4 regions of the Arthrobacter sp. PAMC25284 genome follow, and region 1 is predicted to be linked to each of the others. Evidence: riboswitches for the same ligand, from Rfam matches in the RefSeq annotation. Region 1 holds a riboswitch; each other region holds the start of a gene.
What was found. Region 1 has a riboswitch for thiamine pyrophosphate ahead of KY499_RS12875 (ECF transporter S component). Riboswitches for the same ligand answer to the same signal wherever they lie in the genome.

Region 1 (5,690 bases):
GCCGGGAAGCGCGCCTGATCGCCTGAACCAGCAGTCCAAAACTCTGCCCCAGGGTGGCCCGGATCCGCTGGTAGGGGTTGCCGCGCGAGCCCACGCCGCGGGCCCCGCCGGGCCATCCCGATGGTCTGCCATTCTTCGGCCATCAGCCCCACCAGCCGCATCGCGGCCAGGGTTCCCAGCACAAAGCGGTGCGGCAGCTTTGCCTTCTGGGCGAGCGCATCAGCCAGATCGGTGGGGTCCGTGCAGCTCATCAGCAGCACGGCGGGGAGGGCAATTGCGAGCCCGCGCAGCGCGAACCCCAACCCCAGCTGCAAGGAGCCCTCACTGATGGACCAGATCCCGGTGTCGACCAGGATGGACCCGGTGTCCGGCGCCAGGATGGCGGTGCTCCATCCGCCCAGTGCCGCGGCCAGGATCAGTGGCCATCCGCGCTGCCACAGCAGGACCAGGGTCAGGCCGGCGAGGGGAAACAGGAGCAGTTCGAACGCCAGTGCCACCGAGGCCGAGACCCAATCGATGGACAACGCCAGCACGAAGGTAATGAGGACGACGGCCGTGAACTTAGCCAGCGGGTTGGCCCGGGTCAGCACGGACCGGTTGCCGCGAAGGGCCAGGGCATCCCTCATGACGGGGCCGCCCCGGGCAGTTCGCGGCCCCGGAGGTCATGGTGGCCCCCGCCGTGCTCCCGGCTGCCGCGCCCGGCGCGGCCCGGAGCGCCGAGGCTGAGTTCCGTACCGCCCAGGGCTGCCGTAAATTCCTGGTCATGGGTCACGGAGACGATCGCGGTTCCGGCATCGAGCAGCTCGGACAGGAAGGAAGCGAGCTCGGCCCACGTGTTTGCGTCCTGGCCGAAGGTGGGCTCGTCAAGGACCAGCACCTGTGGGTGGGCGGCGAGGACGGTGGCCACCGACAGCCGCCGCTTCTCCCCGCCGGAGAGCGTGTAGGGGTTGGCATCCACGAGGTCGGTCAGCCGCAGCCGCTCCAAAAGCTCCTCCACCCGGTCCTCTCCGTAGCCGAGGTGGCGGGGGCCGAACATCAGTTCATCGATCACCCGGCCGGTGACGAACTGGTGCTCGGGTTCCTGGAACACCGTCCCGATCCGTGCAATCAGCTGTTGGGCCTTCCACTGGTAGGGGTCACTTCCGACGCCGGCGCTCAGGGCATCGCTGGCGCTCACGGTTCCGGCGACGGGGCGGAGCAAGCCTGCCAGTGTCAGCGCGAAGGTCGATTTCCCGGCGCCGTTCGGGCCGGTGATGGTCAGGGCTTCGCCGGCGCGGACCCCGGTGGTGATCCCGGCCTGCACGGGCTGCGGGGCAATCCGGCGGAAGCCGTCCCGGAGCCCGGCCCGTCGCGGCTGCGCGCGCGAAACCGCCAGCTGTTCCGCGGCGAGCAGCACGCCGCCTGCGGCAGAGGGCCCGGCGCCCCGTCCCGCACCGTGTGCGGCAGCATCACCCCGCCGGGCTGTGGTGCGGGCCCGGGTGGCGGGCACATGGCCAGGCACCCAGACGCCCGCAGCCATGAGCATGTCCCGCGCCTGATCAAGCACCGCGTCCGGCGTGCCGTCGATCAGCACTGCCGGCTCCGTGGCGGAGCCCGGCTGCAGCACCACGATCCGGTCCACGAGATCTTTCCAGACCGCAACGCGGTGCTCCACGACCACCAGGGTGGCCCCGGTCTTTTCCAGGCAGCGGCCTACCGCGTCGCGGACTTCGAGCACACCGGCGGGGTCCAGGTTGGCGGTGGGCTCATCCAGCAGCAGCAGCCCGGGGCGCATGGCCAGGATGCCGGCCAGCGCCAGCCGCTGCTTCTGTCCGCCCGAGAGGGCCGACGTGGGATGGTCCTGGGACAGTGCGCCGAGCCCGACGTCGTCGAGTGATTCGTGCACGCGCGCCCAGATTTCCGCGGGAGGCACCGATAGGTTTTCGGCGCCGAAAGCTACGTCGTCACCGACCCGGGACAGCACGACCTGGGTCTCCGGGTCCTGCTGGACCAGGCCGGCACGGCCACGCCGGTCCCGGGGCGGGGCCCCGTCGATCAGGAGGCTGCCGGTCTCGTCGGAATCCCCGGTATCACCGGATTCACCTGGCTCACCGGCGGAACTATCGCCGAGCACGCCCGCGAGGGCATGGAGCAGGGTGGATTTGCCAGCGCCGGATGGGCCCAGCAGGAGGACCCGTTCGCCAGGCCGGATGTCCAGGTCCAGCGCATTCACGGCGGGCCGGGCTCGCCCGGCATGCCGCCAGCCCCAACCCCGTGCCGTGACGGCCGCGGGGCGGACTGCCTGAATCGATGTCATGAGGGCTGTCCCGTGATCAGGAAAAGACGGGCTCCGTGGCGGCCTTGCGGGAGGCAAACGAGCCCAGGACACCGGTCCTGGCCAGGCCCCGGGTCGCGAGCCAGGACAGCCCGCCGGCGATGAGGGCTCCGGAGATGGTGGTGCAGATGATGTAGACAAGCTTGTCCGGTGCGGCATAGGCGATGTTCCAGCCCCACGGCGTAAACGAGTCATTGAGTCCGCAGAACAGGCCCGCGCCGGCACCGGCCAGCAACGCCACCGGCAGGTTGAACTTCCGGTAGAGAGCCGGGACGCTGAACTTCTTGTACAGGACCAGCGCGAACACCAGCTCCGCGCCGAGGCCCTGCAGCAGGCCCGAGGTGAGCACCGCGACCCCGTATTGCGAGCCCATGAACAACTCACCTGTCGCGGCCACGGTTTCGCAGAACAAAGCGGCTCCGGGCTTTCGGATGATGAGCATGCCCAGCACGGCCGGGATCATCCAGCCGCCGGCGTAGAGGCCGGTGAGCGGCGGATAGAGTGCATTAATGGGCGCGGAAATCACGTTGGCGCCCTGGGACCAGGCCCAGAAGATCACGCCGCCGGCGACCGCGATCAACGCGGCCACCACGATGTCCACAACGCGCCAGTTATAGCTGGTCTTCTTGGTTACTACAGATGTCATGCCGTCCTCCTGAGGAACAGGAGGGGAGGGTGCCCGGTCCGACAGCTTCCGCCGCCGCACCGGGCACTCTGAGAACTCGACTCCCTTGCGCCGGTACTAACCGGATCAGGTTCGAGGGTCTGCGGCTGTCCGCACTCTCAGCGCCCGCCTGTGATGCCTCTGGATTTCTCCAGTGGTGTCGCCGGCGGCGCTCCCCTGTCGTATTAAAAATCACCCTTGTGGGCGTGGCCCAGCTTACACCTGAAGCGCCGCGCTTTCACGGCCTGCAGTAACATTCGGCGGCCGAAAGACGTATTCTGCCCGGTCCCGGCGGCGCAGCCGGAGCCGGACGGCCGGTATGGACGGGCCCGGCGAAAACGTTAGGCTGGTCAAGTCCAGTTCCCGCCCCCTAGGAGTCCCGGTATGAACCTCTTCATCAAACTGCTCGGCACCGGCATCAGCCTGCTCGCCGGTTTCGTCGGCACCAAGTTGGTCGACACCACTTGGGAAAAGATCACCGGGTCCAAACCGCCCAAAGGCGACGACGACGACGTTCCCACCACCCTGCGCCACGCACTGACATTTGCTCTCATCTCGGCGTCGGTCAGCGCCATCATCCAGGTCCTCGCGAACCGTGGCACCCAGCGGGCCATCACCCGCTTCGCTAAAACCCAGGACATCGTCTAAGCGCCAGCGGCCGGACGGACTGCCGTCGGCTTACCTGCCGTGCGGTGCGCCGGATCCGGCAGGCCCGCCGTCGTCGGCGTTCGGATCAGGCTGGGCGGCCGCCTGCTGGACCACGGCTTCGAGCTCGTCCGTGCTCAACAGCTCCGGGTGCAGGTGCTTGGTCCGGTAGCCTGCCCTGCCCACCATGTGGGCGGACACAGGCACGGTGAGCAGCTGAAAGATCCAGGCCACCAGCAGGACGGGCCACACCCACCAGGTCCGCATCTGCAGCCCCAGGGCGAAGAGCAGCAGGAACAGACCCAGCACCTGGGGTTTGGTGGCGGCGTGCATCCGGCTCATAAGATCCGGGAAACGCAGCAGCCCGATGGCCGCCGCGAGCGACAGCAGGGCGCCGGCCACCATAAAGACGGCGGAGACGGCGTCGATCACTGCCTCGACGGGGAAATCCTCAGGAGTCACGGGGAGTCTCCCTTCGGTCCGCGACGAACCGGGCCACGGTCACGGATCCGACAAAGCCGATGATGGAGATCGCCACAACCAGCATGATGTTGTTGAGGCGGCGGTTCACGGCCATGTCGATGCACAGCGCGGCCGCAAAAATGGCCAGCAGCACGTCGGCCGCGAGCACCCGATCCAGCAGCGAGGGGCCGACCGCGATCCGGATAATCGCTCCGACGGCGGCCAGGGACAAAACGATGGCGGTCACGGTCAGGACGAGCTGCATCACGCGCCCCCCTCCTGTTTTAGGGCGGACAATTCCTCGCGCGACCCCATGATGCGGATCAGCCCGGCCTCGGTGTCGCGGACCTCCTTGCGGAGCCGGGCCACGTCCCGGGCAGTACGGACGTTGATTCCGTGGATGTAGAGCGTGGAGGTGGACCGGTCCACCTCCACCACCAGCGAGCCCGGGATCAGCGAGATGACGTGCCCCGTGGCCGTGACCAGCAGATCGGAGTGGCTGCGCAGGGGGACCGCGACGATGGCGCTGATCACCCGCGGCCCGGTCACCACGGCCAGCACCAGAAGCTGGATGCTCGCCGCCACCACTTTGCCCAGGAAGATGACGGCGAACGCGATGGCGCGCAGCACATTGAACCGGCCGCCCAGCTCCACCGGGGGAAGGTAAAGCAGCCGGGCGACCACCACCGAGATCAAGGCACCGAAGAGCAGGTTACCCGCGCTGAAGTCCTGCCACAGCGCGCCCCAGACGAAGACGAGCCAGACGAGCAGGGGCACTTCCTGGCGGAGTGAGATCCGCTGCCTGCTCATGTCCCGGCCCCCGGCTGCGGGCTGTTCTGCGGCTGGGCCTGCCCGGATTGCGGAGCCGCGGGGACCGGGGTTTCCTCGCCGAGTACCGACTGGATATAGGCGGACCGGTCCAGCATCTCCTGCGCGGAGTGGTCTGCGAGCTGGAACAGCGGCCCGGCGAATACCGTGAGTGCGACGCCGGCGATCACGAGGCCGAGGGTGGACCCCACCATCGTTCGCGGCAGCAGCGTGACATTGGTTTTTCCTGCCCGGTCTCCCGTGGCTGAATCCGCGGGAGCGGCGAGCAGTACCGGGTCGGGGTGTTCGGCGTCCGCGGGCTGGCGCCAGAAGGCCCTGTTCCAGACCCGGGCGACGGCGAGCAGGGTCAGCAGGCTGGTCAGCACTCCCCCGGTCACCAGCGCGTAGGCCAATGGTGTGCCGAGCTGCACGCCGGCCTGCACGAGGCCGAGTTTGCCGAGGAAGCCGGAGAACGGCGGGATCCCGGCCAGGTTCATGGCGGGGAGGAAGAACAGTACGCCCAGCAGCGGGGAGAGTTTCGCCAGCCCTGCCAGCCGGTCCACCGAGGAACTGCCGCCGCGGCGTTCAATCAGGCCGGTCACCAGGAACAGACTGGTCTGGATGGTGATGTGGTGGGCCACGTAGAAGACGGCGGCGCCCAGCCCGGCCACGGTGGACAGGGCGAGTCCGAAGACCATGTAGCCGATGTGGCTGACCAGGGTGAAGGACAGAAGCCTCTTGATGTCGCTCTGGGCCAGTGCGCCGAGGATGCCGACCACCATGGTCAGCAGTGCTGCG
Region 2 (5,690 bases), 780 kb from region 1:
GCCGTTGCCGTTCCTGGCGGGCTTCGCGCCCGAGATGACGACGGCGTCGAATTCCTGCCCGATATGGTTCACCAGCAGCGCCGCTTCAACTGTGTCCAGCGCCAGCCGCTCCATCCGTCCGGCCAGCTGGTCGGAGGACGCCATGATGGATGGCAATGAGGGCAGTGCGTCCCGTGCCCACGCAGGGACCTCCGTTCCGCTGCTCAGCGCCTCGCAGATCACCAGGACGAACCGGTCTACGAGACGCCGCAGCGGAGCGGTGGCGTGCGCGTAGGCGGTACCGATGGCTGCCTGCAGGTCGGCCTCTGGCTCGGACCCGTCAAAAGGGGTGTAGCCCGCGCCGCGGAACAGCATGCCGGCCGAATGCACGATCGCCAGTTGCCGGGGATCCGTCGGGTCAAGGGTCCGCAGGTACTCGCCGTAGCTCATTTCCCCGTCCCAGGGCTTGCCCAGGGCATGGGTTTGACGGTGGAAGTGCTGTAAGGATCCCTCATCGGGGGCGGGCATGGTGCGGAGGATGCCGACCTTGCCGTCGAGCATCAGCCGTGCCGCGGCCATTCCCGTCATGAGCGACATCTGCGCGTTCCAGTCCTCCACGGGCAGCGACGGGGCCGCGACGATCCGGTAGCCACCGTCGGGCAGTTGCTGAATCTCCTGCTCGGGCATGTTCAGGCTGGCCCCGCCACGGAGGCGCTCCAGTTCCACCCGCTTGATGCCGACCTCGCGGAGCAGTTGCAGCGCGGGCGGGGCGGTACCGGCATCGAGGTCGGCCTGGACGCCCTTGTAGCTGAGCTTGGCGCGGCTGCGGACCTGTGCCCGGCGCACCAGTGCGGAACTCACCTCTGCGGCGGCGTCGAGCTCAAACTCCCAGACGAACGCCGAGCACAGCTGGTCCGGGAGCAGGCTGCCGGCTGCTTCGCTGATCACTTCCGGGTGCAGCGGGATCCGGCCGTCGGGCGTATAAAACGTCTGGCCGCGGCGGCGGGTTTCCGCGTCCAGCGCACTGTCCGGAGTTACGAAAGAGGGGACGTCGGCGATGGCGTACAGCACCGTGTAGCCCGCACCGGACTGTTCGATAAACAGGGCCTGGTCCAGGTCGGTGGAGGACTCCGGGTCGATGGTGACGAACTCAACATGGGTGAGGTCCAGCTCCGGCATTTTGTGCTCGGCCACCGCAGTATCGGCGTCCCGGAGCACGTCTTCGGGGAACGGGCCCCGGGAGTTCCAGCGTGCTGCGCAGCTCTGAGAGCGCCGCCGCCAGTTGGTTTTTCTGCCGGTGGATGCTTGGGGCCAGACGATGATGGGACACGAAAATCAGCGTAACTCGAAATCCATGATTAGTCTCGGACCGGGCGCCGGCACCGGGCGCCGTTCACCCGGCGTCGTCACCCGGCGGCGGGCAGCGGCTCAGGCTGCGGCGGCGTCCAGTGCGTCGAGCAGCGACTTGGCAGCGTGGGCGGGATCGTCGGCGTCGGTGATGGCCCGGACCACCACGATCCGCCGGGCGCCGGCAGCAGCCACCTGTTCCACATTGCCCAGATCGATACCGCCAATCGCGAACCACGGCATGATGCCACCGGCGGGGCCGCCGGCATCGCGGGCCCGGTCCGCTTCGGCGGCGTACCGCACCAGATCGAGTCCGACGGCGGCGCGGCCCGGTTTGGTGGGCGTGGCCCAGACCGGGCCGACACAGAAGTAGTCCAGCGCTCCCGGTCCCTGCGCGGCAGCGATCGCGGCATCGACTTCACGGGGGCTGTGGGTGGAAAGTCCCAGCACCGCCGCCGGGCCCAGCAAGGACCGGGCGGCGCCTGGCGGGAGGTCTTTCTGCCCGACGTGGAGGACCGGGGCGCCCGAGAGCGAAGCGACGTCTGCCCGGTCGTTCACCGCCCAGAGCTTGCCGTGCCGCTGCGCCACCGCGGCCAGGACGCTAAGGAGCTCCAGTTCCTCGGCCGCCTCCAGCGACTTGTCCCGGAGCTGGATGATGTCCACGCCGCCGGCAAACGCGGCGTCGACGAAGCTCTCGAAGTCACCTCGGTCCCGGCGGGCGTCGGTGCACAGGTAAAGGCGTGCCGTCTGGAGGGGTGCTGAGTCATAAGAAGCATCTGGGCGCATGGCACCACAATAGTTGTTCTACACTGGGCGCATACCGCGGGAGCCAGTAGCAGCAGTCACATGCTGCAGGGCTGAGAGGGCGTCAGAGCCGACCGCTTGACCTGATCCGGTTAGTACCGGCGTAGGGAAGGATGCACGTTATGGACAGACCCTCCGGCACCGGCACCGGTGGACCCGGCCGCGACAAACCCGGCCGTGACGGCGCCGACGGCGACACCGCGGCGGAGGCCCGGTACGACGTCGCTGTGATCGGCGGCGGCGTCATTGGCCACGGAATCGCGCTGGCGGCCAGCCGCTCCGGCCGGTCCGTGGCGCTGATCGACGACGCTCCCGGCACCGGGGCCAGCTGGGCCGCCGCCGGCATGCTCGCCCCGGTCAGCGAACTGCACTACCAGGAAGAAGCACTCCTGGAGCTGATGCTCGAATCGTCACGGCTGTGGCCCGACTTCGCCGCCGGACTGGAGTGTGCGGCAGCAGCAGACAGTGGATCCGGCGCAGGCACGGATACCGGGACCGGATATCTGACGACGCCGACCCTCGCGCTGGGTGCCGACGCCGCCGACCGCAGGGCGCTCGCGGACCTGCGGTCCGTCCAGCAGGCATGCGGCCTGACGGTGGAACCCCTGACCGTCCGTGCGGCGCGCGGCCGGGAGCCGCTGCTGAGCCCCGGGATTTCCTGTGCCTTCGAGATCCCGGCGGACCACCAGGTGGACCCGCGCCGGCTGCTCACCCGGTTGGCGGAGCTGCTGGGCGCCGACGGCCGCAGCCGGGCGATTCCCCGGCGCGCGGCCGGGTTGCTGTGGGATGACGGCCGCGTGGGCGGGGCCATCCTCGCCGGCGGCGGCGTCATTCATGCCCGGGAGACAATTGTGGCCAACGGACTCGGCGCCCCGGACCTGGGCGGGCTGCCGGCCGGACTCACCTTGCCGCTGCGCCCGGTCTGCGGCGACATCCTTCGGCTCCGGGTCCCCGCCCACCTCCGGCCGCTGCTGACGTCCACGGTGCGCGGCCTCGTCCGCGGCGTCCCGGTGTACATTGTGCCGCGGCAGGACGGGACCGTAGTGATCGGGGCGACCCAGCGCGAGGACGGACCGGCCGCTGCCACGGGAAGCAACCCAGGGAAGGCCTCTGGCGGCGGGACGAACCGGAGCGGCGCCGTCGCGGTCTCTGCCGGCGGCGTCTACCAGCTGTTGCGGGACGCCCAGCAATTGCTGCCGGCGGTGGCCGAGCTGGAACTGCTCGAAGCCACGGCGCGGGCCCGGCCGGGCACCCCCGACAACGCCCCGCTGCTCGGCCGCGTGGCGGACCGGAACGCCGGGGAAGACGGCGGTGACATCGCGGGACTGATCATCGCCACCGGGTTCTTCCGGCACGGCGTCCTCCTGACCCCGGCAGCAGCGGCCATCTGCCGGGAGCTGCTGGATGGAACGGCGGATCCGCGCTGGGGCCGCTTCCGTCCGGACCGGTTTTCCACGGCCCGCCGCCCGGCAGCGGCCACGGCCCGGTAACGGCCGCCCGGAATCAAACGCACCACTTTCAAGAGCACACCTAAGGAAACAGCATGAACATCAGACTCAACGGAACGGAGCATACCGTCGCCGACGGCGCCTCCGTCAGCACGCTGGTCAGCCAGCTCACCGGCCGCGACATCGGCCACGACGGGCAGTCCGCAGACGGCCGGAAACTCGGGGTTGCCGTCGCCCGGAATTCCGAAATGGTACCGCGCAGCCAATGGCATGGGACGGCGCTCGCCGACGGCGACGACGTCGAACTCGTGACCGCGGTGCAGGGAGGATGAACGGCATGAAGGACACCACGATGAACACACTGCAGGCAACGCAGGAGCCCGCATCCGGTCCGCTCGAGCAGTCCAGCCGGGACCCCTTCGTCGTCGACGGCGTCCGGCTGGGATCACGCCTGATCATGGGAACCGGCGGGGCGCCAAGCCTGGACGGGCTCGGCGCTGCCCTCGTGGCCTCCGGGACGGAACTGACCACCGTCGCCATGCGCCGCTACTCGCCCGCTGAGACGGGCTCGCTGTTCCAACTGCTCCAGGACCACCAGATCAGGGTGCTGCCCAACACCGCCGGCTGTTTCACGGCTAAGGACGCGGTCTTGACCGCCGAACTGGCCAGGGAGGCCCTGGAAACGGACTGGGTCAAGCTCGAAGTCATCGCCGATGAACACACATTGCTCCCGGACGCCGTGGAATTGGTCGACGCGACCGAACAGCTGGTGGCCCGGGGCTTCAAGGTCTTCGCCTACACCAACGATGATCCGGTCCTGGCCCTGCGGCTGGAGAACCTGGGCGCGGCCGCCGTGATGCCGCTGGGATCGCCGATCGGCACGGGCCTGGGGATCCTGAACCCCCACAACATCGAGCTGATCGTCTCGCGGGCCTCCGTGCCGGTCGTCCTGGACGCCGGGATCGGTACGGCCTCGGACGCGGCCCTGGCCATGGAGCTCGGCTGCGACGCCGTCCTGCTGGCCACGGCAGTAACCCGTGCGCAGAATCCGGTACTGATGGGGGAGGCCTTCAAACACGCCGTGATCGCCGGTAGGCTGGCGAAAACAGCCGGCCGGATCCCGCGCCGCGAACACGCCCTGGCGTCCTCCGCGATGGAAGGCCGGGCCGAATTCCTATAACCGGGCCGGCGGAAGAATCCGGCGGTAGCGACCGGCAACGGACCGGCCCGCGCGCGAGCGAAGGAGCACGATATGGCAGTCCCGGCTATCCTCAGCGCGGACCAGATCGACGCCGCCCTGGCGGGCCTGCCGGACTGGAGATACCGTCTTGGCGGGCTGGTGACCGTCTACAAGGCGCCGACCAGCGCCGCGGCCCTTGAGCTGATTGCCGCCGTCGGGCGGCTGGCCGAGGAGCAGGGCCATCACCCGGACCTCGACTGGCGCTACAACCGGGTGTTTCTGCGGTACAGCTCCCATGACGCCGGCGGCCAGGTGACCCCGCGTGACGTCGCAGCGGCGACAGCGGCCGGTGCAGCTGCAGCGGCGTCCGGCGCCGCCGCGGAGCCGGGGCTGTTCCGGACCATTGAGGTCGGCATCGATACCGAGGACCCTGCCGCGATTTCCGAGGTGTGGCGGGTGGCTCTCGGCTACCGGAGGGCAAGTTCGGGGGACCTGATGGACCCATATGGCCGCGGCCCCGGGGTGTGGTTCCAGGAGACGTCCACCCCCAACAGCAATCATATCCACCTTGACGTGCACCGCAGCCAGGCCGAGTCCGGGCCCGTCCAGGAGAAGACCGCGGCGACCGGGGCGTTAATGAACCGTGACCACGCACCCCGCTGGGTGGTGGTCACGGATGTTCAAGGCAACCGGCTGTGCCTCTGTACCGAAGCGGGCCACGGGCCCGAAACGGTTCAGGACCAGCCGCCTCCGGACTAGATTTTGAGGATGGCGGTCAGCCGGGCGGTGTCGTGCCGGATCCGTGCCCTGCCGAGGAACAGCACGGCCGCAACCGCGGCCCCGACGCCCAGGACAGGCGGCAGAATCCACGGGATCCACGTCAGGCCCGGCTGGTAGCCGAACCCGGCTGACATAAAGGTGATCCAGCTCAG
Region 3 (5,690 bases), 1.3 Mb from region 1:
CTCGTTTTCAACGCCCAGCTTCGCGAGCCGGTCGGCGAGGTAGCCGATGGCTTCCTCGTTGGTGAAGTCCGTCTGCTTGACCCAGCGCACGGGCTTGTCACCGAGGACACGGAACAGCGGTTCCAGGTTTTTCTCTTCACGGCGGATTTTGAAACCGGACTCGTTGACGGCGCGCGGCTTCAGGATCGGGGCCTGCACCTTGGGCGGCGCGGCAGCGACGGCGTCGCGGGCCGCCTGCACGATTTCACCCATGGCGAAGCCGAGCTGGCGAAGGCCTTCGTGGCTCGTGGCGGAGATTTCAAAGACTTTGTAGCCGCGGGACTCCAGGTCCGGCCGGACAAATTCGGCCATGTCCTTGCCGTCCGGCAGGTCCACTTTGTTCAGCGCCACAAGCCGGGGGCGGTGGTTCAGGGGGACCACATCACCGTCGACGCCGCTGAAGCTCATGTCGACCGCGTACTTTTCCAGTTCCGATTCAATGATGGCCAGGTCGGAGAGCGGGTCGCGGTCGGATTCCAGCGTTCCACAGTCCAGCACGTGGACGAGCGCAGCACAGCGCTCGACGTGGCGCAGGAAGTGGTGGCCGAGGCCCTTGCCTTCGCTGGCGCCCTCGATCAGGCCCGGAACATCGGCAATGGTGAAGCGGACGTCACCGGCCTGGACGACGCCCAGGTTCGGGATCAGCGTCGTGAAAGGGTAATCGGCGATTTTGGGCCGCGCGGCCGACATGGCGGCGATCAGGCTCGACTTGCCGGCAGAGGGGAAACCCACCAGTGCGATGTCCGCGATGGATTTCAGTTCCAGGACAATGTCACTGGATTCGCCTTCGATGCCGAGCAGTGCGAAGCCGGGGGCACGGCGCTTTTGCGACGACAGCGAGGCGTTGCCGAGTCCGCCGATGCCTCCGGCTGAGGCGATGTATTCAGCGCCTTCAGTGACGAGGTCGGCGAGGACCTCCCCGGCCTTGGTCTTGACCACGGTTCCGACGGGCACGGGCAGGATCAGGGTTTCGCCGTTCTTACCGCCGCGCCAGTCGCCCATTCCGGGGCCGCCGTTGGTGGCGTGCCGGTGCGGGGCGTGGTGGTAGTCGAGCAGGGTGGTGGTTTGCGGGTCGACACGGAGGATGACGTCGCCGCCGTTACCGCCGTTGCCGCCATCGGGTCCGCCGAGCGGCTTGAACTTCTCGCGGTGGACGGAAACACAGCCGTGGCCGCCGGTACCGCCGGATACGTGCAGTACTACCCGGTCTACAAAGCTCGCCACGTGGATCTCCTCAGTGCTGTTCCCCGGACCCACACGAGGCCCAAGATGATTCTAATGCGGTTAAAACACCGGTGGAGCGGACCTAATGGCCCGCCCCACCGATTTGAAAACTATGTACTACTCTGCCGCTGCTGCAGCCACGATGTTGACAACGCGGCGGCCGCGGCGGGTGCCGAACTCGACAGCGCCGGGGGTCAGTGCGAACAGGGTGTCATCCCCGCCGCGGCCAACGCCTGCACCGGGGTGGAAGTGGGTGCCGCGCTGGCGGACGATGATCTCGCCTGCGGAGACTACCTGACCGCCGAAGCGCTTGACGCCGAGGTACTGGGCGTTGGAGTCACGACCGTTGCGAGTGGAACTCGCGCCTTTTTTATGTGCCATTTGAAATGCCTGCCTTTAAATTCTGGGGAATCTGCTGAAAACCTGAACAGTAACGGTTGGTTACTTGATACCGGTGATCTTGACCTTGGTCAATTCCTGACGGTGACCCTGGCGCTTCTTGTAGCCGGTCTTGTTCTTGAACTTCTGGATCACAATCTTCGGACCACGGAGGTCCTCAAGGATCTCAGCCGTAACCGTTACCTTGGCCAGGTCCGCGGCAGCGGACGTGACCTTGTCGCCGTCAACCAAAAGCAGTGCGGGCAGCTCAAATGTGCTGCCGGCTCCACCGGGGACGCGGTTCAGGGTAACGAAGTCTCCAACGGAAACCTTCTCTTGGCGGCCGCCTGCGCGGACAATCGCGTACACCACTGGGGAACTCACTTCTCTCGACGTTTATTACTAGATTTGCGTGCGGAACCCCGGTCCAAGGAAATTGGCCTGGCTCACGCTGTGCCTCAACGCCGGTGGATTCCCCGGGGGAACCCATGAGCTATCCCCGGAATAATCACACTCGCGTGGCGAATGAATCATTCTCAGGGTCATAACCCAAGTGTTGGCGTAAGCACCGAAGATCCAGAATACGCTAATTTTGCCTTCGGCCGCAAATGAGGCTGGTTCGGGATGGAAGTACGTGGTAAGCGCCACACTGCTTCCGCAGGGTGGTGCCGCGGCGACTTCCCGAACCGTGCCCGTCCATCCTACCGGCTGCACGGGCACTTGTGGTTCAGCCGTGGGTTCTCGGCGCGTCGAAGAATTCCAGCTCATAGCGGGAGGACTCAGCGAAGGCCCGCGTCATCGCGTCCCGCTCCGTGCGGGAGGCGTACTGCGCGGCCGTGTCGGCGTAGGCGATGGCCTGCCGGGTCGAGGCGGCAAATTCCTCATCGGCGTAGGTACGCAGCCAGTCCGCGTAGGGGTGGCCCGCCGGCGCCCCGGCGTCGAGGAACCGGGCATGCAAGGTGGCGCCGACTTCGGCGTAGAGCCAGAAGCACGGCAGGACTGCGGCGACCAGCACCCCGTAACTGCCCGTAACCGAGGCAGCCAGCAGATGGTCCACGTAGGACTTGGTCACCGGTCCCGGCGCCGACGCCGTCGGCCGGGTACTGAGCCAGGTCCGGTGCAGCTCGGATTCGACTTCCAGGCACTGCTGCGAGGAACGTGCCCAGAACAGCTGTTCGGCTTCCGTGGGCGCCAGGGCGGAGACCCTGGCCAGGACACGGGAGTAGCCGTTCAGGTAGATGGCGTCCTGGGCGAGGTAATAGGCGAACTCTTTCTCGGGCAGGGTTCCGTCGCTCAGTCCCCGGATGAAGTCGAGGCCGTAGATGGCCTCGAGGTCGTCGGTGGCTCCGGCCCGGAGGTGCGCGGCGAATTCGCCGGCAACCGGTGTCTGCTGCAGGTGGTGGAAATGGTGGACCGGTCCGTTGCCGGAGCCGACGTCGAGCGAGCCCGCTGTCCGCAGAGCTCCCTGCAGCCATGGCTTCACCTCGCGCAGCGCCGCCTCCCAGTCACCCACCCGGACCTGCACGGTGGCCAATGCCGAGGAGAGGGAGCAGCCGGTACCGTGGCTGTTGCGTGTAGCCACGCGGTCCCCCTGCACCTCGATGGTTTCCTGGCCGAGCACTCCCCCGGTGTTGATGAGCGCGTCCGGGCAACTGCCGGCGTCGCTGCCTGCCAGATGGCCGCCTTTGACCAGGACGGTGGTTTCAGTCCGTGCGGCCAGCCGCTTCCCCTGGGCCAGGGCCTCGGCCCAGTCCGCGGCGACCGGTTCATTCAGGAGGATGGCCAGCTCAGCGAGGTTTGGGGTGATCAGGTCGGCGAGGGGCAGCAGGGCCTGCAGTGCGGCCTCTGCGGTGTCCTGCAGCAGCCGGTCGCCACTCGTGGCCACCATGACCGGGTCCAGCACGACGATGGCGGGGTTGGTCCGTTCGAGCCAGGCGTGGACCGCCCCGATCACCGCAGCGTCTGCCAGCATGCCGATTTTGACGGCGTCGATGCGGATGTCGTCGCTGATCGCATCCAGCTGGGCGGTGAGGAAGTCCGCCGGCGGGATGTGGACGGCCCGCACGCCCCGGGTATTCTGCGCGGTGAGGGCGGTGATGGCAGCCATGCCGTAGCCGCTGTGCGCGGCGATGCTCTTCAGGTCGGCTTGAACCCCGGCTCCGCCGGAGGGGTCCGAGCCGGCGATCGTCAGCACACGGGGAATCCGGACCGGCGACGATGCCTGTGGCTGGTACGCGAGAAATGATGAGGACAAAAGGGACATCCCTTCGCCGGTGCTAACCGGACAGGTTCAACGGGTTTGGATCTCAGCCGGCCCGATGCGCGGCACCCCGTGTCAGGTGTCAGCCTAGCTCTCCCGGCGGTCCTGTCCTTAACCGGCCGCGGGTTCCGTCCGGCCCCGACGTATTGTTACGTCTGGACCGGGCGGAACCTGCGGCCGGTTGGCTGAGGACCTACAACTCGGACGCCGGGACTCCGACGCCGAGGATGATCGGCTCGTTACCGGCAGCCTTCACCGCAGCCGCAGCCGGGGCCTTGGCTTCGTGGACGGCGACGGCGGAGACCGGGGCGGAGACTTCGCGGTGTTCAACCGTGGTCTCGTTGGCTGCCCCCTGGGCGCGGCTGGCGCTCCGGTTGCGGCGGCCACGCCGGCTGCGGGGCGCTGCGTCGTCCGCGCCTGCGTCCGCGACGCCGGCCGGGGAATCCGTCCCAACGCGCGGAGCCGAAACCTCGGGTGACCGGAGTGCTGCCGGTGCCGATGCAGACCCGGCGCCATCCTGTTCGCCTTCGCCCAGGTGCGCGAACGCTTCAGTGAGCAGGTCCAGGGTCAGGGCCGGAGCCTGGGATTCCTGATCATGCTCAACGAACGGCAGGACCACCTGTTCGCCGCCGAACGTCAGGACGGCCCCGGTACGTCCCGCTGCCTCCTGGTCTTCGTCCAGCCGCCCCGTTGCTTCCGCACCGGTATCTGACCCGGTGTCGTTGTGGTGCGCCGCCGCAATCTCGTCGTCGTGCAGGTGCGCGGCATGCGCCGCGGCGGCGATGTTCGCCAGAGCCGCCCGGGTGGCTTCCGCCTTGGCGTGGCGTTCCGCCTCCGTCGGTTCGGGGTGCGCTGCTGCAGCCGGCGCGGCGGGCGCTGCCGGGTCCGACTCAGCGGTCCCCTGGCCACCGCGTCCACGACGGCGGCTCTTGCGTTCGGTCCGGACAGCCGGCTGGTTCTGGTTTTCGGTCCGCGGCACATAGTGCTCGGCGGCGACGGTGTTGGCGCGGCGGTGCTCGACCGGCTCGTCGTGGGTGACGATGCCGCGGCCGGCGCACGCTTCACACTGCTCGCCGAAGACTTCCAGCAGTCCGGTGCCCATGCGCTTGCGGGTCATCTGCACGAGTCCGAGCGAGGTCACCTCGGCGACCTGGTGCTTGGTGCGGTCCCGGCCCAGGCACTCCACCATGCGCCGCAGCACGAGGTCCCGGTTCGATTCCAGCACCATGTCGATGAAGTCGATCACGATGATGCCGCCGATGTCGCGGAGACGGAGCTGCCGGACGACCTCCTCGGCGGCTTCGAGGTTGTTCTTCGTGACGGTTTCCTCGAGGTTGCCGCCGCTGCCGGTGAACTTGCCGGTGTTGACGTCCACCACGGTCATGGCCTCGGTCCGGTCGATCACGAGGGATCCGCCGGACGGCAGGAAGACCTTCCGGTCCAGAGCCTTATGGATCTGCTCGTCGATGCGCCACGCCGAGAAAATGTCCGTGTCCTTGGTCCACTTTTCGAGCCGGCCGACGAGGTCCGGAGCGACGTAGGTGACATAAGCCTCAATGGTGTCCCAGGCTTCCTCGCCGGAGACGATCAGCTTGGTAAAGTCCTCGTTGAAGACGTCGCGGACCACCTTAATGGTCAGGTCCGGTTCTCCGTAGAGCAGTTCAGGGGCGAGGATCTTCGTCGATGCCGACTGGCCTTCGATACCCTCCCACTGCGCGCGGAGGCGGTTGATGTCGTGGGTCAGTTCTTCCTCGGACGCACCTTCGGCCGCGGTGCGGACGATGACGCC
Region 4 (5,690 bases), 1.2 Mb from region 1:
AAGACTTCACCCTCGACGATTTCCTGGCCCAGATGCAGCAGATCCGCAACATGGGCTCCATGAAGAAGATGCTGATGATGATGCCGGGCGCGCAGAACATCCGGCAGCAGCTGGAGCAGTTCGACGAACGCGAGATCGACCGGGTTGAGGCGATTGTCCGGTCGATGACGCCGCACGAGCGCGTCGCACCGAAAATCATCAACGGTTCCCGCCGCGCCCGCATCGCCCGCGGTTCCGGCGTGCACGTTTCCGAAGTCAATGGCCTCCTGGAGCGGTTTGCGCAGGCCCAGAAGATGATGAAGAAGATGGCCGCCGGCGGCGGGATGCCCGGCATGCCGGGGATGCCGGGCGCCGGGGGAGCGGCCCGCAAGGGTGCCAAGAACGCGCCGAAGAAGAAGGCGCGCTCCGGCAACCCCGCCAAGGCCGCCCAGGAACTTCGCGACGCGGAGGCCCGGCGCGCGGCAGGGGCCAAGGCCTTGCCGACCGGAGCTTCCTTCGGCCAGCAGGGCGGGGATTTTGATCCCTCCCAGCTGAACCTGCCCAAGGGCTTCGATAAATTCCTCGGCGGAGACAAGTAACCCGCCAACCGCTGCTATGTCGCCCGCCGGATTGACGGGTCGGTGCCCTAGGGTTAGAGAATGTTCAAGCAGCGCGTAGTTTTTGTCCACGGGGCAGGCAGCTTCGGGGCTGCCGCGTGGCCGAAGCAGCACGGATTGGCGCTCTCCTACGATGCCCTTTTCCTCCGGCGTCACGGGTTTGAACCAGACGCTGAACCACTTGAAACGGACTTCGCCGCGGACACCGCCATAGTCCTGGCATCGCTGGCCGATGACGGCCGCGGTGAGGCCGGCGGCCACGTCGTGGCCCACTCGCAGGGAGCCATCGCGGCGATGATGGCCGCCGTCCAGCGGCCCGATCTTGTCCAGTCCCTCACCCTGGTGGAACCGGCCTGCCTGTCGCTGACGGCTGAACTGCCGGCGTCGGCGGCGCACCGGGCCTTGATGCAGCCCCTGTATGACGTCCGCCATCAGCTCAGCGACGAAGACTTTCAGCGCGAGTACCTTCGGCGGGCGTTCTCCGCAGACGCCCCCGGGGCGACAACGCCGGAGGCCGTCCGCGCTGCCCGGCGGCTGCGGTTGCAGGCGCCGCCCTGGGAGGCGCCGCTGCAGATCGTCCCCGGCGTGCCCACCCTGGTCCTGACCGGCGGCTGGGAACCGCTCTACGAGGAAATCGCCGGCTATTTGCGGGAGACCGGCGCCCTGCACCACGTCGCCGCGGGCGGGCACCGGCCCCAGGATTCGGCGGAAGGCCGCCGGATCATCCGTTCATTCATTGCCGAAGTCAGCCGGTCCCAGCACGCCCAGGCGTGCTGATCGGGACCGTCCGCGGATCCTCCGGCAACCGTCCGGCCGGCTAGGCGCGGCCGCCGACTGAGAGCTCCGGAAGGTAAACCTTCCCGCCTGAGGCGAGGAACTCCTGGCTCTTTTCCCGCATCCCGGCTGCCATCTCGGCCAGCGCGGCCTGCGACTCCGCGGATCCGTATTCGTCGCGGATGTCCTGGCTGATCCGCATGGAACAGAACTTCGGTCCGCACATGGAGCAGAAGTGGGCCGTCTTGGCAGGTTCTGCCGGCAGCGTCTCGTCGTGGAAGGATTCGGCCGTGACCGGGTCCAGGGAGAGGGCGAACTGGTCGCGCCAGCGGAATTCGAACCGCGCCTTGGAGAGTGCATCGTCGCGTTCGTGGGCGCCCGGGTGGCCTTTCGCGAGGTCGGCAGCGTGGGCGGCGATCTTGTAGGTGATGACGCCGGTCTTGACGTCGTCCTTGTTCGGAAGCCCGAGATGTTCTTTGGGCGTGACGTAGCAGAGCATTGCCGTGCCGTAGCGGGCAATCTCGGTGGCGCCGATTGCCGAGGTGATGTGGTCATAGCCGGGAGCGATGTCGGTGACCAGCGGGCCGAGCGTGTAGAACGGGGCGCCCTGGCAGAGTTCCTGCTGGCGTTCGACGTTTTCACGGACGAGGTGGAAGGGAATGTGGCCCGGACCTTCCACCATGACCTGGACATCGTATTCCCACGCCCGTTTCGTCAGTTCGGCCAGGGTGTCCAGTTCGGCGAACTGCGCGGCGTCGTTCGCGTCCGCCGTCGCGCCCGGGCGCAGCCCGTCCCCGAGTGAGAACGCGACGTCGTATTTGGCGAAGATTTCGCACAGCTCGTCAAAGTGCGTGTACAGGAAGTTTTCCTGGTGGTGTGCGAGGCACCACCCCGCCATGATGGCACCGCCCCTGGACACGATCCCCGTGACACGGTTGGCCGTGAGCGGTACGTAGCGCAGGAGGACGCCGGCGTGGACGGTCATGTAGTCCACGCCCTGCTCGCACTGTTCGATCACTGTGTCCCGGTAGATCTCCCAGGTGAGCGCGTTGGCCTCGCCGTTGACTTTTTCCAGCGCCTGGTAGATCGGGACGGTGCCGATCGGGACGGGCGCATTGCGGATCAGCCACTCCCGGGTGGTGTGGATATCGTCTCCGGTGGAGAGGTCCATGACGGTGTCCGCTCCCCACTTCGTGGCCCACTGCAGCTTGTCCACTTCCTCCGCGATGGAGCTGGTGACGGCCGAGTTCCCGATGTTGGCGTTGATCTTGACCAGGAAGGCCTTGCCAATAATCATCGGCTCGGACTCGGGGTGGTTGATGTTGTTGGGGATGATGGCGCGGCCGGCCGCCACCTCGCTGCGAACCAGCTCCACATCGCAGTTTTCCCGCAGCGCCACGAACTGCATTTCCGGGGTGATGATGCCCTGCTTTGCGTAGCGCATCTGGGTTACGGTCGTGCCTTCGACGGCGCGGCGGGGCACCGGTTGTGTGCCCTTCCACTCGGCGGAGGCGGCGCCGCGACGCACGGCCGACTTGCCGTCGTCGAGCAGGTTCCGTTCCCGGCCGCTGTACGGCTCGGTGTCCTTGCGGGCCTCGATCCACGGGGCGCGGAACGGCTCGAGACCCACCACGGGATCGCTGCCGGGGCCCTCCGTCCGATAGACCCGGAACGGGGCGTTGGGCTCGCCATTCGGGGAGATTTCCAGCGCGATTTCGGTGACCGGGACGCGGATCCCCGTTGTGTCGTCAGCGATGTAAGCCAGCGAGTGCGACTTCAAGGACTGGGTTTCAGCCCTCTCCGTTGTACCGGGTGCTTCATCTTGGGCAGGGCTGTGCTGTATTTCTGTGGTGCTCAAAGGATTACTCACTTCCTTCGCCGGCATTACCCGGACAGGTTCAACGGTCGCAGGCTGCATCAGCCCGATCTCAGCCCCTGCAAGGGCACCCGTGTGGTCGTAGATGAAGCTACCACACGCCGGACCAGGTGCCGTGATATGACCGGGCCGGGGCCGGCAGGAGGTCTACGCTTGGAGTCATGAACAGGATCATCGAGTTCAGCGGCCCGGTGCTGACCGCCCCGGACCGGGAAGAGCATGGACTGTGGTCGGTCGACGGCGTCCTGACCTTCCGGCGGCCTGCCGTCAGACCGGACCGGGTCCTCGCCGGCTGGGTGATCCCGGGCCTCGTGGACGCCCACTGCCACATCGGACTCGGACCCGGTGGGGATGTCCCGGACCATACCGCCGAGGAACAGGCGCTCACGGACCGGAACGCCGGCACCCTGCTGGTGCGCGACGCCGGGGCTGTCCACGACACCCGCTGGCTGCAGCAGCGGGCCGACCTGCCGCGCATCATCCGGGCCGGACGGCATATCGCCCGGACCCGGCGGTACCTGCGGGGTTTCGCCGTCGAGGTTGAACCGGAAGGCCTCGTAGAGGCTGTGCGGAAACAGGCCAAGGCCGGGGACGGCTGGGTCAAACTCGTCGGGGACTGGATCGACCGTGACGCCGGGGACCTTGCCCCGAGCTTCCCGGCCCGAGTACTTAAGGACGCCGTCGAGGCGGCCCACGACGAAGGCGCGCGGGTGACGGCGCATTGTTTCGCTGAGGACACGCTCGATGACATGCTCGACGCCGGGATCGACTGCATCGAGCACGCCACCGGGCTCCTTCCCCGGCACCTTCCGCGTTTCGTGGAGCAGGGCGTCCCGATCGTCCCTACCCTGATCAACATCGCCACGTTCCCGGACATTGCCGCCCAGGCCGAGGCGAGGTTTCCGCGCTACGCCGCGCACATGCGCTCGCTCTGGCAGCGCCGCAGCGAGCGGATCCTCGAGGCCTTCGAGGCCGGGGTTCCGATTTACACCGGCACTGATGCCGGGAGCGTAATCCGGCACGGGCGCATTGTGGACGAAATCCAGGCATTGCACGCCGCAGGCCTGCCGGCCAGGGCGGCCCTCGACGCCGGGACCTGGTCCGCACGGGACTGGCTCGGCGCCGACGGGATCAGCGAGGGGGCCAGCGCCGACGTCCTGGTCTGCGCCGAGGATCCCCGGACCAATCTGGGCACCCTGCAGGAACTCAAGCACATTGTCCTTCGCGGCGAACCGGTCGCTCCGGCAGCAACCGGCCCATTAGGAATAAATTGAAGCTTCAAGTAATTTAGCCTTATGTAGGGTCATCGAGGGTCGGTGGCCGCAGGAACACCGGAGCGCCCATGACCGCAGAAACCAGCACCCAGGATCTTCTTCCCGCCGAACTCGCCATGGGCACCGTGATGCTCAAGGTGGGGGACATGAAACTCATGTCGGACTACTATCAGCGTGCCCTCGGCCTGGACATTGTGGCGGAGCAGGACGGCGGGCTCTACCTCGGCCGCCGACGTAAACCCCTTGTGCACCTCGCCCCGGCCCCCGGACTGAGGATCCCCTCCCGCGGCGAGGCCGGACTCTTCCACACGGCGCTGCTGTTCGAGGACCAGCCTGCGCTGGCCGCCACGGTCGCCAGCGCTGCGCAGTACGCGCCGCAGTCCTTCACTGGAAGCGCGGACCACCTCGTCAGCGAGGCCTTCTATTTCACCGATCCCGAGGGTAACGGGATTGAGCTGTACTGGGACCGGCCCCGCGATGCCTGGTCCTGGGACGGCATGAATGTGGTCATGGACAGCCTGGCCCTCCCGCCGCAGCGATTCCTCGAACAATTCCTGACCGAGGAATCGGTGACCGGGCAGCGCGGGACCGCGGCCGGCGTCGGACACGTCCACCTCCAGGTCGGCGACGTGCAGTCCGCCCATGACTTCTACGTCGGAACGCTTGGCTTCGAAAAGACCGCCGGCTGGCACGGCCAGGCCCTCTTCGTCTCCGCCGGCGGCTATCACCATCACATGGCCATGAACGTCTGGAACAGCCGCGGCGCCGGACCCCGGCATGACACGCTGGGGCTCGGTGAGGTGCTGATTGAACTGCCCTCGGCAGACGACGTCGGGGCGCTCGCCGACCGGCTTAGGGTCGCCGGTATGGAATCGCACCACACCGGAGCCGAACTGCGCTTCGAGGATCCATGGCGCAACCGCATCCGTGTCGCGGTGCGCTGACGCCAACTGCGCTGACTGCCAACTGCGCTGGCCGCTGGACATGCCCAGCGCAGACTCCCAGCGATGGGCATAGTGGCTATATGTCCAGTGGTCGCGGTCAAGGGAGGGCATGCCCAGTCCAGCCCCGACGATGCCGCCCCCAAGCGGCTAGGCTGAAGCAAATGCCAAGATGCGGCCCAGCGCTGCCAGAAAACTAAGGACCAGCTTCATGGGCTTCACCGAAATC

Region 2: another riboswitch for thiamine pyrophosphate. It lies ahead of KY499_RS16505 (FAD-dependent oxidoreductase); the one in region 1 lies ahead of KY499_RS12875 (ECF transporter S component).
Region 3: another riboswitch for thiamine pyrophosphate. It lies ahead of KY499_RS00965 (bifunctional hydroxymethylpyrimidine kinase/phosphomethylpyrimidine kinase); the one in region 1 lies ahead of KY499_RS12875 (ECF transporter S component).
Region 4: another riboswitch for thiamine pyrophosphate. It lies ahead of thiC (phosphomethylpyrimidine synthase ThiC); the one in region 1 lies ahead of KY499_RS12875 (ECF transporter S component).

Annotation. Positions count from the first base shown of each region.
Region 1 covers NZ_CP080382.1:2,785,716-2,791,405, reverse strand. The annotation lists partial or broken gene KY499_RS12885 (energy-coupling factor transporter transmembrane component T family protein) at 1-626, opposite strand, end outside; gene KY499_RS12880 (ABC transporter ATP-binding protein) at 623-2,296, opposite strand; gene KY499_RS12875 (ECF transporter S component) at 2,313-2,960, opposite strand; TPP riboswitch at 3,025-3,167, opposite strand; gene KY499_RS12870 (DUF4235 domain-containing protein) at 3,363-3,626, shown strand; gene mnhG (monovalent cation/H(+) antiporter subunit G) at 3,657-4,085, opposite strand; gene KY499_RS12860 (monovalent cation/H+ antiporter complex subunit F) at 4,075-4,353, opposite strand; gene KY499_RS12855 (Na+/H+ antiporter subunit E) at 4,350-4,895, opposite strand; gene KY499_RS12850 (Na+/H+ antiporter subunit D) at 4,892-5,690, opposite strand, start outside.
Region 2 covers NZ_CP080382.1:3,566,066-3,571,755, forward strand. The annotation lists partial or broken gene KY499_RS16495 (RNB domain-containing ribonuclease) at 1-1,309, opposite strand, end outside; gene thiE (thiamine phosphate synthase) at 1,408-2,112, opposite strand; TPP riboswitch at 2,139-2,257, shown strand; gene KY499_RS16505 (FAD-dependent oxidoreductase) at 2,253-3,620, shown strand; gene thiS (sulfur carrier protein ThiS) at 3,674-3,910, shown strand; gene KY499_RS16515 (thiazole synthase) at 3,931-4,758, shown strand; gene KY499_RS16520 (4a-hydroxytetrahydrobiopterin dehydratase) at 4,831-5,517, shown strand; gene KY499_RS16525 (hypothetical protein) at 5,514-5,690, opposite strand, start outside.
Region 3 covers NZ_CP080382.1:203,175-208,864, reverse strand. The annotation lists gene obgE (GTPase ObgE) at 1-1,263, opposite strand, end outside; gene rpmA (50S ribosomal protein L27) at 1,381-1,644, opposite strand; gene rplU (50S ribosomal protein L21) at 1,705-2,013, opposite strand; gene KY499_RS00965 (bifunctional hydroxymethylpyrimidine kinase/phosphomethylpyrimidine kinase) at 2,369-3,904, opposite strand; TPP riboswitch at 3,887-3,984, opposite strand; partial or broken gene KY499_RS00960 (Rne/Rng family ribonuclease) at 4,095-5,690, opposite strand, start outside.
Region 4 covers NZ_CP080382.1:111,484-117,173, forward strand. The annotation lists gene ffh (signal recognition particle protein) at 1-578, shown strand, start outside; gene KY499_RS00485 (alpha/beta fold hydrolase) at 639-1,373, shown strand; gene thiC (phosphomethylpyrimidine synthase ThiC) at 1,414-3,255, opposite strand; TPP riboswitch at 3,224-3,331, opposite strand; gene KY499_RS00495 (amidohydrolase family protein) at 3,408-4,520, shown strand; gene KY499_RS00500 (VOC family protein) at 4,589-5,464, shown strand; gene KY499_RS00505 (hypothetical protein) at 5,673-5,690, shown strand, end outside.